One region of the Kitasatospora sp. NPDC057904 genome, then DNA from elsewhere that is predicted to be linked to it. Evidence: riboswitches for the same ligand, from Rfam matches in the RefSeq annotation. Region 1 holds a riboswitch; the other holds the start of a gene.
What was found. A riboswitch is a leader RNA that binds a small molecule or an ion and turns the genes downstream of it on or off. The one in region 1 is predicted to bind magnesium.
Positions count from the first base shown of each region.

Region 2: it holds a riboswitch for magnesium, as region 1 does, so the genes downstream of both, ACFVSN_RS40795 (magnesium transporter MgtE N-terminal domain-containing protein) here and ACFVSN_RS19050 (NRAMP family divalent metal transporter) in region 1, are expected to answer to the same signal.

Region 1 is NZ_JBHVOL010000007.1:17,817-25,366, forward strand. Features, by position in the region: gene ACFVSN_RS19030 (hypothetical protein) at 222-875, shown strand; gene ACFVSN_RS19035 (hypothetical protein) at 937-1,482, shown strand; gene ACFVSN_RS19040 (YoaK family protein) at 1,495-2,166, opposite strand; gene ACFVSN_RS19045 (MgtC/SapB family protein) at 2,215-2,949, opposite strand; gene ACFVSN_RS19050 (NRAMP family divalent metal transporter) at 3,057-4,703, opposite strand; M-box (ykoK) riboswitch at 5,082-5,256, opposite strand; gene ACFVSN_RS19055 (BlaI/MecI/CopY family transcriptional regulator) at 5,485-5,856, shown strand; gene ACFVSN_RS19060 (M56 family metallopeptidase) at 5,853-6,740, shown strand; gene ACFVSN_RS19065 (hypothetical protein) at 6,852-7,550, shown strand, end outside.
Region 2 is NZ_JBHVOL010000032.1:4,978-12,527, reverse strand. Features, by position in the region: gene ACFVSN_RS40805 (NRAMP family divalent metal transporter) at 1-174, opposite strand, end outside; gene ACFVSN_RS40800 (RNA-guided endonuclease InsQ/TnpB family protein) at 346-1,569, shown strand; gene ACFVSN_RS40795 (magnesium transporter MgtE N-terminal domain-containing protein) at 1,605-2,972, opposite strand; M-box (ykoK) riboswitch at 3,283-3,462, opposite strand; gene ACFVSN_RS40790 (hypothetical protein) at 4,045-4,776, opposite strand; gene ACFVSN_RS40785 (protein kinase) at 4,942-6,357, shown strand; gene ACFVSN_RS40780 (hypothetical protein) at 6,435-6,995, shown strand; gene ACFVSN_RS40775 (hypothetical protein) at 7,166-7,550, shown strand, end outside.

The DNA.
Region 1 (7,550 bases):
CCAAGCCTGCCCCGCCCGCGCCGCCCTGCCGAGGGCCGAACGTCCCGTTCCGGTCACCCCGTTCCGGCCGCCGCGGCCGCCGCCACCGGCGCCCGGCCGTCACACGCCGCGTTCGTGCGAACCCGCACGGCTCTTGTGCGCGGGTTCGCGCGGGGTGGACATTGGGTAACGGAACACCGTTCACCACTGCACAGTCCCAACACACCTGAGGAGCCGTCATCGTGTCCAGCAGCCCCCGGCCGGCCCGGCCGGCGTCGCTCCCGCGGCGGACCGGCCGCCAGCTGCGACGGGCCCTCGGCGGACGGCGCGAACCGCTCGCCCGGTCCGTGGACCGCTCCCGCGCCCGCGCCTGGGCCGTCGCCGCGCTGGGACTGCTGCTCGCCCTCGCCCTCGCCACCGCCGGCGCCCTCGTCAGCTACCGCTCCGCCGCGCCCCGGGCCGCCGCCGACCACGGCCGGCTCCACCAGGTCGACGCCGTCGTGCTCGGCCCGCCCCAACACGGCACCTCCGCCGGCCGGCTCGCCGGCGGGTACGAGAGCCGGGTCGAGGCCGAGGCGAGCTGGACGCACCCCGACGGGCAGCCGCACACCGGCACCGTCCAGGCGCCCCGGACGGCCGCCGTCGGCAGCACCGTCCGCATCTGGGTCGACCCCGACGGCACCGTCACCGCTCCCCCGCTCGACCGCGGCGCCGTCGTCGTCTCCGCCGCCTGCATCGGCGCCGGCACGCTGCTCGCCCTCGTCGCGCTCGTCGTCGTCGGGCTCCGCCTGCGGCTCCGGGCCCTCGAACGGCGGTCCGACGAGTCCTGGACGCGCTCCTGGGCCCGACTCGAACCCCTCTGGAGCGGCCGCGCGGGCCACCGGCAGGACGACTGAAACCGACCGGGGCCGATCCGCGTCTCCTCCGTCAGCCAACCGCACCCGGGGGACCACAGACATGAAGCACCGCCGCACCGCCCTGGCCGCCGCGCTCGCGCTGGGCCTGGCCGCACTCGTCACCGGCTGCGGGCCGGACGACCCGGACCCCGCGCCCGCGGCCGCCTCGCCGGCGCCCACCACGGCCGCCTCCGGCGCGCCCGCGCCCGCCCCGACGGCGAGCGCGGCACCCACCACGCCCGCGCCGACCGCCTCTGCGGCGCTCAAGCCCTGCCACCCGGACCCGGCCCGGCCGGACTTCGTCAAGTTCGACTCCGCGACCACCGCGGGCGGCGTGACCAAGGTGACCCTGACGCCGGTGAGCTGCGGCTACAAGGCGGAGAACGAGGAGCTCGTCGAGTACACCCCCACCGGCGACGCCACGGGCTACCAGCTGACGAAGAACGCGGTGGTGCAGGTGATCGAGTTCACCGGCAAGGGCACCAAGGAGCGCACGATCGCGCCGGCCGAGCTGGCCACGTACAAGCCGGCCAGCACGCCGTACTTCGCGGTCCACCGGAACGAGCAGGGGAAGATCACGGCGATGAAGGAGATCTACCACCCCTGAGACACGCCCTGGTCACGGCCGCGCCGCCCAGGGCGGGGTGGTGCGGGAGGGGCGGTGGAGGACGGCCGCGACGGCGACCAACAGGGCCGAGGCCAGGGCCAGCGCCGTCGGGACGTTCGCGTGGAGGACGAGCAGGGCGCCCAGCAGGGCCCCGGCGAGCATCCAGACCGCGGAGGCCAGCCGGCGGGGGCCGGAGCGGTCCGCGGCGAGGGCGGTGATCGTCATGGTCAGCACCGTCGTCGTCAGGTCGGGCACCTTCAGCGAGCGCACCACCGCGTTCTGGCCGCCCATCGCCAGGGCGAGCAGCCCGATCAGCGCGTAGCGGACCGGGTCGGCGGTGTGCCCGGCCGCCGCCGCCAGGACGGTGCTCACGACGACGAGCGCCGCCTGGGCCGCCACCGCCGCCCGCAGCAGCCGTCCCCGGTGCTCGGGCAGGCGGTCGGCGAGGCGCCCGCCGGCCAGGGCGCCGACGAGGAAGGCGGCGAGGGCGGCGAGCGACGCGGTCGCGGAGAGGTTGGCCGCGCCGGCCAGGGCGAAGCCGAGGAACACCACGTTGCCGGTCATGTTGGCGACGAAGACGTGCCCGAGCGCGAGGTAGCTGACCGCGTCGACCACGCCGGTGACGACGGTGAGCACCAGGAGCAGCGGCACGAGCGGCCCGTGCCTGGGGTCGGGAGTGAGCATCGGGCCTCCTGGCGGTGGACGGTCTGACGGTCCTTCCGTTCTACTCCCTCACGCGAGCGCCGGGGCGCCGGGATCGTCCGATTCGTCCTCGACGTGCCAGTGGAGGTCGCGCACGCCCGGTTCGAGGGAGAGCCGGGTGACGACCTGCTCCAGCGCGGGGGCGACCTGGCCGGTGATGGCGACGGTCGCGCGCAGGCTGGTGGCCTCGCCGTTGTCGGCACGGCGGGCGCGCAGGCCGGTGGGGGTGAGCCCGGAGGCCGACAGGGACTGGAGCAGCAGGGCCCGGATGTGCGCCTCGGACTTGCGGTCGCACTCCACGTGGACGGTCGCGCGGTTGGTGGAGTCCGGGTCGCTGCCGGACTGCGGGGCGCGGTCGAGCAGCCGCCCGGCCGGGCGCAGCACGAGGTGGACGGCGAGCACGGCGAGGGTGCCGAGGACGGCGAGTTCGAGCTTGCCGGAGGCGGCGAGCACCCCGACGGCGGCCGAACACCACAGTGTGGCGGCGGTGTTGAGGCCGCGCACGCCGGCGCCGTCGCGCAGGATGACGCCACCGCCGAGGAAGCCGATGCCGGAGACGACGTACGAGGCGACCCGGGTGGGGCTGCCGGTGTCGCCGACGGCCTCGCTGTAGAGGACGAACAGGGTGGCGCCGGCGGCGACCAGGGCGTTGGTGCGCAGGCCGGCCATCCGGGCGCGCCACTGGCGTTCGACGCCGATCAGGGCGCCGCAGGCGACGCCGGTGGCCAGCCGGACCAGGAACTCGACGGTGGTCAGGGTGTGCACGGCGGCACCTCCTACGGGGAGACGGCGGGCGGACGGGAGGGGAAAGCGGAACGGACGGGCGGCAGGCCCTCGGCCCGCCCCCGTCCGTTCGGTGGGTTCACGGTGGCTCAGTGCCCGAGGGCGGTCTGGACGACCTTGATGATGACCATGATCATCGCGATCAGCAGGTAGGCGCGCAGGGCGCCCATGCCGACCTTGCGGGCGGTGGACATGACCGGCTTCTCCAGGGTCTCCAGCGGGGGCATCCGCCAGTTCTCGCGCCCGGTGCGGTCGACCGGGTCCTCCTTGGTGCCGCTGCGGCCGAAGGTGAAGAAGTACCCGGCGACCAGCACGCCCGCCACGCCGCAGCCGGCCATGATCCACAGGATCGCCTCCGAGCTGATGTCCGGCCAGACGACGGCGGCGGTCAGGATCAGCGACAGCATGACCAGCACGCCGACCACGGCCGAGGTGAAGGCGTTGGTCTTCGGGCCGTTGACCCACGGGCCCAGGACGGCCTTGTCGTTGCAGAGCAGCAGCAGGAAGACCGTCGCGGAGGGCAGCAGCACGCCGGCGAGCACCTGGACGAACTGCGTCATCAGGCCCTGGGTGTACTCGGTGGACAGCAGCGTGATCGCCGCGGCGACCACGACCAGGCCGGCATAGATCCCGTAGAAGCCCTTCGCGCCCTTCACGCCGCGGTGCAGCGAGTGCTTGATGCCGAACACGTCGCCGATGGCGTAGGCGGTGGACAGCGAGACCGCGAAGGCACCGATGATCGAGGCGTCCAGCAGCGCGATCGCGAACAGCACACCGGCCAGGCGGCCGGCCTTGTCCTCGATGCCCCTGGCAACGGCCGCCGCGTCGGAGAACTGGCCGAAACCGTCGGTGCCCGCGAACGCGGCGGCGGTCAGGCCCATCATCGCGGCGGCGCCGATGATGACCACCGCGATGCCGATCCACAGGTCGATCTTCTCGTACTTCATGAAACGCGGGGTGATGCGCTTGTCGATGACGTACGACTGCTGGAAGAACAGCTGCCAGGGGGCGACGGTGGTGCCCACGATGGAGACGATCACCAGCATCACGGCCGCGAGCTGGCCCGAGCCGCCCGGCATGCTCGGCACCACGAAGTCGTGGGCCATCTGCGAGGTCTTCGGGTGGACCATGAAGTAGATCGGCACCAGCAGCAGCGAACCGACGCACAGCGTGACGGCGACCCGCTCGAAGCGCCGGAAGGAGCCGGTGAACGCCGAGGCGATGATGATCGCGGCGGCCAGGACCACCGAGGCGACCTTCGGCAGGCCGAGGTAGCCGGCCGCGAGGGTGACGCCGATGAACTCGGTCACCAGGGTCAGGGCGTTGAGCAGGAACAGGTCGATGACGCTGAACGCGCCCCAGAACCTGCCGAAGCGCTCCAGGATCAGCCGCGCGTGGCCGACACCGGTGACGGCGCCCAGGCGCAGCACCATCTCCTGGTTCACGTACAGCACGGGGACCAGCATCAGCAGGGTCCACAGCAGCTGGGTGCCGTAGTTCTGGCCGGCCTGGCCGTAGGTGGAGAAGGCGCCGGCGTCGTTGTCGCCGACCATGACGATCAGGCCCGGGCCGATGATCGCCAGCAGGGTCTTCAGCCGCACCGAGAGCCCCTGGCGGGGCGCGTCGTCGTCCAGCCTGATGGTGCCGAGGGCACCCTTGATGTCACCGATGTGCGCGTCGTCCAGCACCGCGCTGCGAGCGGCGGGAACCTTCGGGTCGAGCATGACGTCTGCCATGGTGGGTCCTCCCCGCCCCCTGCCTTGAGGGGGCCATAAGGGGGCACGCAGCAGTAATCCTCCCTGCGGACGCACGGCACCGGGCCGCACGGCGGCGCGAGCCGGGACAGGACCGGGCTCGGGCGTCGCGCGGGCATGACGGTGCGTCAGGTCGCCTGGGTCATGGCATGGTCGAGCGCATGACGCAGCGTCTGATGGGGCGTTCGCAGGAAAGGTTGTTACCGCGTGCCGGAGGTGTACGAGAGCATGCGGGGGTAGGGGCAACTGTGGCCCGGACTACTGCAGTCCATGTTTCTCGCCTCCTCCCGGCCGGGGGGCGCACCGACTGTGCGCCGCATCGCGACACGGCAAGGAGCGTCCCGGCGCACGAAGGCGACCGGTACACCCCAACTCGTCAGAGCTTTGGCACTTCACGGCGTGATCCCCCTTGCGGGGGAAGCCACTTGGGATCAACCCTTAGGTCGGGAAGATCTGTCCTGAACCTGGGCGTCTCTCGACGTCGTCGGGTCAGTGGCCTGTGTCCGTGAAGACGCCTCACCGAACGAGGTGCCTCTTCAAACCTCGAAAAGCATACCCCCGTCAGGATCGCCGTGGGCCACTTTTCCGGTGTCCTTCGACACCTTTGTAGAACTTTGACGCCAGAGGACGCCGGAGGACGCCGGAAACGCAGCAAGAGGACGCAGCAGGGGACGCAGGAGGACGCCCGACTTCGGCGACGTCGAACGCCGTACCATGGGCGCCGTTCCAGACGGCGGCGGCGAGGAAGGGAAACGGGGCGGTGCTGCGCGGGTTCGGCGATCTTGAGGCCGAGATCATGGACCGGCTCTGGTCCTGGGGCCGGCCGGCCACGGTGCGCGAGGTGGTCGACGACCTCCAGCAGCAGCGGCCGGTCGCCTACACCACCGTGACCACGGTGGCCGACATCCTCCACACCAAGGGCTGGCTGCGCCGGGACAAGGTCGGCCGCGCCTGGGTGTACGAGCCGACCTGCACGCGCGAGGCGTACACCGCCCGGCTCATGCACCAGGCACTGGAGACCACCCAGGACCGCACCGGTGCGCTGCTGCACTTCGTCGACGCCATGAGCGGCGACGAGGCCTCCGCGCTGCTCGCCGCCCTGGAGCAGGTGAAAGCCCGGGACGACGAGCGGTGACCCTCGCGCTGCTCTGCCTCTACCTGGCCGCGACCGGTCTCGCGCTGCCGCGCCGGCTGGCCGGCTCCGCCCGGCTCCAGACCCGCCCGGTGGCGGGCACCGCCCTGTGGCTGGCGCTGATGGCCTCCTTCGCCGTCGCGCTGCTGCTCGCCGCCCACCACACCGTCGAACCCTTCGCCCACGAGCCCGCCGGACTGCTCGGGCTCATCCCGCACGCCGAACCGGCCCCGCCGCTGGCCCCGCACACCCACGACTGGTGGCTGCTCGCCGCCGGGGCCGCCGGGGTCGCCGCGGTGGTGGCCGGCGTCGGCGCGCGGGCCGGGCGGGCGCGCCGGCGGCACCGGAAGGTGCTGGACGTCGTCGCGGTGCGCGACCGGCGCTGGAACGCCCTGGTGCTGGAGCACGCCCACCCGACCGTCTACTGCCTGCCCGGCCGCCGCAGCCGGGTCGTGGTCTCACGCGGCGCCCTGGAACTCCTCGACGAGTGCCAGCTCGCCGCCGCCGTCGCGCACGAGCGCGAGCACATCCGCGGGCGGCACCACCTGCTCCGGCTGCCGGCCGACGCCTTCGCGCTCCTCCTCGGCCGCCTGCCGCTGGCCCGCCTGGGACGGGCGGAGGTGGCGCTGCTGCTGGAGATGGCGGCCGACGACGCGGCGCTCGCCCGGGTGTCGCGCAGCGAACTCGCCTCCGCGCTCTGCGCCCTGGCCACCTCCCCGGCACCCCCGGGCGGCTCCCTCGGGGTCGCGGCCACCGGGGTGCTCACCCGGGTGCGGCGGCTGGCGCACCCCGCGGGCGGCCGGCGCCGGCGCCGAGCGGCGTGGTGGGCCGGGGTGGTGGCGATCCCGCTGCTCCCCTACCTGTTGGCCTGCGCGCCACATCCGTGAGCGGGGCGGACTCGTTCCGGTCATTGACCGTCCATCAGACTCTCAGGAAGATCGGTTAGCCTGCCCCGGCACCGCACCGTGCGGTGCGCCAAAGGGGGATCGACAACCGCGATGACCGCGAAGACTTCCAAGCGTTCGATCAGCACGTACACCCGCGCGACCGCCGTGGCCGCCGCTGCCGCCGCCGTCCTGGCGCTCACCGGCACCGCCGCCCAGGCCGCGGACCAGAGCGCCGCCGCCCCGGTCTCCGGCACCGAGGGCATCATCACCGTCGGCCACAACCAGGCCCAGCCGCTCGTCAGCCCCGACGGCACCACGGCGTACGTCGTGGTGAGCGGGACGGGCAACACCGTCCAGGTGAAGGCGGTCGACACCCAGAGCGACGCCGTCACCCGGCAGGCCACCCTCGACACCGCCCAGCTCGGCCTGGTCGCCGCGCTGTCCGCGGACGGCACCCGCGTGTACGTCGCGAACGGGCAGCAGCTCGTGGTGCTCGACACCGCCACGCTGACCGTGCTCACCACCACCGCGCTGCCCGACCAGCCGCGCCAGGCCGGCTGGAACCCGGGCCTGCTCACCGGCCTCACCGTGAGCCCCGACGGCGCCACCGCCTACGTCGTCCAGAACGGGCCCACCGCCTACCGCCAGTACGGCCAGGGCCGGGTGGTCGCGTTCTCCACCGCCCAGCACGCCTTCACCGGCTCCGTGCAGGTGCCCACCAGCTTCACCGGCACCGCCGCGTTCCGGCCGGGCGGGCACGACCTGTACGTCGGCGGCGACGCCGGCGTCTTCCACGTCGGCACGGCGGGC
Region 2 (7,550 bases), on a different contig from region 1:
GGCGGCGTCGTTGCCGGCATTGGCCGCGACCAGCCCGGGACCGGCCACCATCGCGACGGCGGCGATCCGGCGGAAGCCTCTTCGGCGTCCGGGCGAGGGCGCGGACGACCGCGGCTCGGCCGGCGCGGCCGCGGACGCGTCGGCGCCGGGGCGGGTGTCGAGGTCGCGGGTCATCAGATGTCCCCCAGCGTTTGTCGGGCCGCAGCTGGGGGAGATGGGGATGCCCCCGTCGGTTGAGCGGGGGAGGGCCCTTGGCCCGCGGCCGCCAAGCGGTGGAGTTCGGTGCGCATCTGTTCTGACCTGCACTCTCTTTCGTTGTCAGTGGGCGGCGTTAGGTTGAGCAGCATGGCGACGGCAGCGACGGACGAGGGGCTTGGATATGCCCGGTACACCTACCGGCTTCGCGTGTCGTCGACCGCGTGTGCGTTGCTCGAAGCCGAGTGGGGACGGTGTCGGTGGTTGTGGAACGAGTGCGTTCACATGTCCCGCAAGGTGTACCTGCACAACCAGGCCCATCCCGAAGGCAAGCGCACTCTGGGCCCGGCTGATCTCGACAAGCTCCTGACCAGCGCCCGCGGCTCTATGGCGTGGCTGCGCGAGGGGGCCTCGGTGCCACAACAGCAGGTCATCCGGGACTTCGCGAAGTCCCGGAGCAAGGCGTGGAAGGACATGACAGCGAAACTGCCGGTCAATCAACGCGCCGGGATGCCGAAGCCAAAGCGCAAGCACGATTCCAGGCCATCGCTGAACTACACCCGCCGCGGCTTCCGGATCAAGGACGGCCGGCTCCACCTCGCGGGCGGGATCGTTGTGACCGTGGTGTGGTCGCGAGACCTTCCCACAGATCCCTCCTCGGTACGCGTCTACCGCGATGTCCTCGGCTACTGGAACTGCTCGTTCGTTGTGCAGGCGAGTACCGAACCGTTCGCGACGACCGGCGTCGTGATCGGCATCGACTGGGGTGTGAGGGAGATCGCGACCACCACTGACGATGCCTATGACCTGCCCCATCCAGAACATGGGAAGGGCGCCGCTGCGAGACTGGCGCACTACCAGCGCCAGATGGCCCGACGCCATCGACCGAAGGGGAAGGCACAGACAAAGGGTTACCACAAGGCCCGGCGGCAGGCCGCGAAGGTGCATCGGAAGATCGCCGACCGGCGCATGGACACGGCTCGCAAGTGGGCCAAGACCGTCGTCCGGGACCATGACGAAGTCGCGGTGGAGGACTTTCGGCCGAAGTTCCTCGCGAAAACCACCATGGCCAAGAAGGCCGCCGACGCTGCGATCGGTGCGGCCAAGGCAGCCTTGGTTGCGATGGCCGCAAAGCACGGACGCACCGTGCACCTGGTCAACCCCGTGCACAGCACGATGGATTGTGCGCGTTGCGGTGCGAGAGCCAAACACCGCCTCCCCCTCTCCGAGAGGATCTATACGTGCACTGCGTGCGGAGTCTCGTCCCCCAGGGACAAGAACTCCGCCCGCGTGATGCTCGTCCGGGCTGGTCTCAACCCGGCTGGTGATGATCGCGGAAGACCTCAGCGTCCGCAGGACGATGCGGCAGCGTGAGCCAGGAATCCCCCGTCTTCGGGCAGGGGAGGATCTCAATTGAGGAGCCTCCGGAAGTGCAGGCGCCCGCGCTCGGGGAGCAGCGAGTCGAGGATGTCGTCGGCCAGGACCCGGCCGAGGGGGCGGTCGGTGTCGTCGACCACGAGCAGGGAGGTGGCGCGGGCCGCGACCAGGTGGTGGGCGGCCTCGGCGAGGCGGGTGTCGGGGCGGACGGTCACCGGCGGGCCGAACTGGGCCCGCCAGGCGACCAGGTCGGCGATCACGGTGGTGTCCTCGGCGACGGCGAGGTCGAACAGCGGGATGTCGCCGACCAGGACTCCGTCGTCGTCGAGGACGGTCACCGCGTCGATGTCGGTGCGGTGTTCGGCCTGCGCGGCGAGTTCGGCCCGCACCTCGCCGACGGTCTGGGCGGACTCGGCGGTGACGAGCAGGGTGGTCATGGCGCCGCCGGCCGTGCCCTCGCGGTGGGTGAGCAGGGAGCGCAGCTCGGCGGCCTCGGGCTCGGGCATCCGGGCCAGCAGGTTCTCGCGCTCGCCCGGGTTGAGGTCGCGCAGGGCGTCGGCGGCCTCGTCCGGCTCCATCTCGTCGACCAGCCGGGCGGCGTGCTCGGGCGGCGCCTCGCGCAGGAGGTTCTCCAGCTCGGCGGGCTCCATCTCTTCGAGCGCGTCCGCCGCGTGCTCCGGCTCCAGCCAGCCGAGCAGCTGCTGGCGCTCGTGGCGGCCGAGGTCCTCGAGGATGTCGGCGAGGTCGGCCGGGCGCAGCCGGTGCAGCGCGGAGCGGGAGGCGCGCAGCCGTACCTCGGCGGGGCCGTGGGTGGCTTGCTCGCCGAAGGGGGCGACGGACTGCCAGTCCAGGACGCCGTCCGGGGTGGGGCGGATCTGCCAGCGGCGCGGGCCGAGGCGGCGCAGGAGGGTGGGCAGCGAGACGTCGACGCCGACCAGGACGGTGCGGGCGGCCAGCGGGGCGAGGTAGAGGTCGGCGGCGCGGGTGACCTGGACGCCGTCGACGTCGACGAGCTGGTGGTCCATCACGTCGCGGGCGAGCAGCACCTCGCCGGGCCTGCGGTTGAACTCGCGCAGGTCGACGCGGGAGGTGCGCAGCCGCACCCCGCAGGTGTGGATCCGCTCGACGGCGGTGGCCGCGATGAAGGCGCGGCGGCGGCCTATGCGGATGATCAGGCCGGTGACGGGCGGGTAGGGCTCCGGTCCGTAGAGGCGGGCGACGACGTCGACGACGCGGCCCACCTCCTCGCCGGCCTGGTTGGTGACCGGGCCGCCGACCAGCCCGGCGAGCGAGACGAGCGACGAGCGGACGGCCTTGGTGACGGTGGTGCGGCGCTCGGCTTCGACCGTGCGGTCGCGAAGGCGCGCCGTGGCGGACGAGAACAGCGTGGTGGTGGCCATGGAGAAACCCCCCTTGCCCCGGCAGGACGGGACATCGGGCCGCCCGGTGGCATGGCACTGCCAACCTTGACCGCAGGGCTCACCGGGCGCGCGCAGGGGCCTCCCGCGTCACGTGGACGCGAGGGGGAAGCGGAGCGGACCCGGCAGGTCAGGGAAGGAGGAGCCGCCTGGAGCAGCGGAAGAAGGACGGCGGGAACGAAACGGTGAAGGGCCGACTATGGCCAGGACTTCCGTCCATCACGCCCCCTCCCGATCTCGGCCGCGATCCAGTGCCGCGGCGGCATGGCAGGGCGGACGGACGTCACCGCCCGATGCACCCCAACTCGTCAGAGCTTTGGCACTCCACGGCGTGTCCCCGGCCGGTGCGGGCGGGGAAGCCACTTGGGGTCACCCCTTGGGCCGGGGAGACCTGTCCTGATCCGGAGCGTCTCTCGACGGGTGGGATCAGTGGCCTGTGTCCGTGAAGACGCCTCACCGAACGAGGTGTCTTTTCGAATCCTTGACAGGATAGGGCCTTGCCATCCCTCCGGCATAACCCTTGACCTGAGCTTGACCCCGCCCCGACCAGCGGGGGAGCCGCCGGGCGCGCGTCGGGGCGCGCGCGAAGGGAGGCGTACGCGGGGGGCCGGGAAGGCGAGAGGACCCGGGAGCGTAGCCTGCTCCCGGGCCCCTGTGTGCCGCCCAATTGCTCACACCGGCACGTTTAAGGGCCGCGGATCAGATTGAAACCGACGCGTTCTGCCGTTGAACTACCGTGCCACGGAGCGGCACAGGCAGGACTTGAACCTGCATTCGTCGATGTTCGTCCGCACCCGGTCGATCCGGTGTTCGGCGGCGAATGCTGAGACTGGAGCGAGAGTCTGAGTTTGACGGGGCCCGCCTCTGCCTGGCTTGGGCTACCCCGGCCGGTGGTGCCGGGGGGAGGATTCGAACCTCCACTGTGACCCCTGGGTCAGCTTCAACATCAGTGTCAGCTTTTTCGCACCGCGCGAGCGCCCCCATCCGGTCTCCCGGAGAGTTCTCGGCGCCGTTCGGTGCACCCGCCCGGCTCCCCGGACGGGTGATCAGGAGGCTACCTGAACAGGTAGCCGAAGACGGCGTCGCCCACGCGCTGGTCGGTGACCTCCACGGCGTTGGCCTCCTCGCGGGCGAACTTGACCGCCTGCTGGAGCTTCTCCACCCGTTCGGCGAGCTCGTTCACGCGCCGGGCGGGCAGGGCGCCGGAGAACTTGACGGTCGTCCAGTAGCCGACCGGGACGTCCTCGTAGTAGACCTCGACCTGGGCCGGGTGCTTCTCGGTGGCCTCGGCCTTGACGTGGTTGCGCGGCACCTTCTTGGTCCGGATGGTGCGCACCGGCTCGGTCTTCCAGGAGTCGGTGGACGGGTCGAGGTTCCATGACTCGGAGGCGTCCAGCACCGGGAGCTTGCGCACGAAGGTGAACAGGTCGGTGAGCTGCTTCTCCAGGAAGAGCAGGTACGGGACGGGCACCTGGGCGAGCAGCACCTGGCCGTCCACCACCACGTCGGCGCGGGCGCCGAGGTTGGCCCAGTCCTTGGTGGCCGTCACGTCGAACAACCGGGTGAGGGTCGTCGAGGTGGACCGCAGGATGTCCTCGGCCTTGAGCTGCACCCGGGTCGACTCCGGCGGCAGCTGCTCGCCCTCCTCGTCCTTGGGCTGGTAGGTGCGGGAGATCCCGGCCAGCAGCGCGGGCTTCTGCAGGTCCTGGTGGGCCTGGGTCAGCTCCTGGAAGGACTTGGACTTGACGCCTTTTTCGACGGCGATGATCTGGTTCAGCTTTGCCACGTCGAGGACGCTAGCAGTCCCGAACTGGTGCGCGATACCCAATTTATGACCAAGCGGCTTCCCTCGGACCGGGCCGTGCCGACGGGCCCGGACCGACGGGTCCGTGCCGACGGTCTGTACCGCGGCGTGTCCGGGCACAGGGGTGCGCCACTAAGGTATGGGCCCGTGACAGCATCGAACGGGGCAGTCGTCGGGGGCCGGTACCGGCTCCACGACCTCATCGGGCAGGGCGGCATGGGCCGCGTGTGGCGGGGGCGGGACGAGACCCTCGGGCGGGACGTCGCCGTGAAGGAGGTGCTCCTGCCGGCCGGCGTCGACGACGAGCACCGCGAGCAGCTCCTCCAGCGCACGCTGCGCGAGGCGCTCGCCGCCGCGCGGCTCAACCACCCGGGCATCATCACCGTGCACGACGTGGTCGAGCACGAGGGCGCGCCCGTGATCGTCATGGAGTACGTGACCGGCGCCTCGCTCGCCGCGCTGCTCGGCCGGGACGGCGCGCTGCCGGCGCGGCGGGTGGCCGAGATCGGCGTCGCGATGCTCAAGGCGCTCCAGCAGGCGCACGCGGCGGGGATCGTCCACCGCGACCTCAAGCCGGACAACGTCCTGTTGATGGACGAGCGCGTCATCCTCACCGACTTCGGCATCGCGCACATGGCCGACGCGACGACCGCGCTCACCCGGACCGGCGCCGTCATCGGCACTCCCGCCTACATGGCCCCCGAGCAGCTGGAGGGCAAGCCGCCGACGCCCGCCAACGACCTGTGGTCGCTCGGCGCGACGCTGTACGCGGCGGTGGAGGGCCAAGCGCCGTTCCACGCCGACACGTTCAGCGCGCTCTGCATCGCCGTCGTCACCCAGCCGCCGCGCCCCACCCAGCGGGCCGGTGCCCTCGCGCCGGTGCTCGCCGGGCTGCTCACGAAGGACCCGGCGCAGCGACTGACGGCCGAACAAGCCATCGCGGCGCTGGAGTCGGTGGTCCGGGGCGGGACGGCCCCGGTCGCTCCGCCGCCGACCCAGGTCGACGCGCCGCCGCAGTCGCCGGGCTTCGGGCCGGCCCTGGGCTACCCGCCGCCGTCCGGGGAGCCGCTGCGGTCGGTGCTCGGGACGTTCCCGCACCAAACGCCGACGCCCGACGGAGGCTTCGCGCCGCACCAGCAGACCGCGCCCCATTCGCCAGGTGCCGACGGGGTCCTCGCTGCTCCCCGGGGCAATCCGGTCGTGGCCCGGCTGGTGCAGTTCGGCGGCACCATGGCGGTGCTCTGGATCCTCGGCCTGGCGGCGCCCTGGAACTTCGTGGGGCAGTTCTCGCCCTCCTACTACCTGCCCTTGATCGTGGCCACGGCCGTGTTCTCGCTCGTGCACGCGCTGCCCCGGCCACGCTTCCACCCCGGGCTGGTGTGGGCCCTCTTCCTCGTCCTCGACGTGGCGCTGTTCTACGGGAACACGTACATCGAATCCCAGGGGTTCCGGGGCATGCTCGGCTACAGCCGGGCCCTGGACATGCTCCTGCTGAACGCGCTGATCGTCGCCACTGCCGGCTGGCTCCTCTGGTGGAAGGCCCCCGGCAGCCGTCGCTCCTGACGCCGGGCCGGGGCCGGACCGGACGAAGATCATCCGGGCGTAGGCTCTTCGCGGACGACAAGGCAAGAGAGGCAGACATGGGCCAGAAGATCATCCGGTTCTCGGACCTGACCGGCGAGCACGTGGAGAACGACGACGACCTGGTGCGCATCGTGGTCCACCGGCACCCGGACCTGGCGGACGGGCCGGTCGAGATCGAGGCGCTCGCCGGTGAGCTCGCGGCGGTGGAGGAGCTGGCGCTCGACCTGGTGACGATCGAGCTCCACCTCCCGGGCTCGGACGAGCCCCGGACGGTCGTCATGGAGGCCGGGGCGTTCGACCGGCTGGCCTCGGCGGCGCCGATGGCCGAGGTGCTGCGCGGTGCCAAGCCGGTCGCCGCCCGGTCGAACCCGAGCCAGGGCGCGGCGTCGCCCGCGCTCAAGGAGCGGGTCAACTACGCGAGTCTGGAGAACGCCGGCCGCCCGCACAAGGGCCGCACGACCGACGCCGAGAAGCAGGTCGTCCAGGAGCACCTGGAGGAGATCAACGAGCGCCTCGCCACCGAGGGCGTCCGGACGATCGACCTGGCCAACTCGGAGCACGTCACCCGCTACGGCCTGGAGGCCCTGGCCCGGGCGATCGGCGTGACCCAGGACTGACGGCGGTGCGGTGGGGGCCCCGGGCGCGAGGACGGCGTCCGGGGCCCCAGTCGTTGCCCTCCGGTTCAGCCGTGAGGGTGACGGGTGCCGTTCGGCTCGCGTCGTGGACTCAGGGGCGGGCGGCGGCCCCTAGCGTGACCGGTGACCGGGGGATCCATGGAGCGCGAGAGGTGCGGTTGATGCTGCGTAGGTTGGCAGTTGCGGCGGTGGTGTGCGGTGCGGTGGCCGGGATGCTCGGTGCGGCGGGCCCGGTGGAGCGGCCGAGGTTCGCCCCGGGGTCCATTGTGGTGATCCAGGAGGACCCCGACGCGGCGGCACCGGGGGGCACGACGACGGTGCACGGGATCGTCGCCAACGAGACGGCGAAGACCGCGCCGGCGCTCGTCGTCAAAATCACGATGCCGCCCGGGGCAGTGCCGGAGGGGCCCTTCTTCCCGAGGACGTGCAAGCGGCACAGGAGCGACAAGATCTGGACGGTGACCTGCACGTTCGAGGCAGGCCTGGAGTCGGAGCGGACGGCGACCGCGCTCGTGCCGGTGCGGATCCCGGATGACG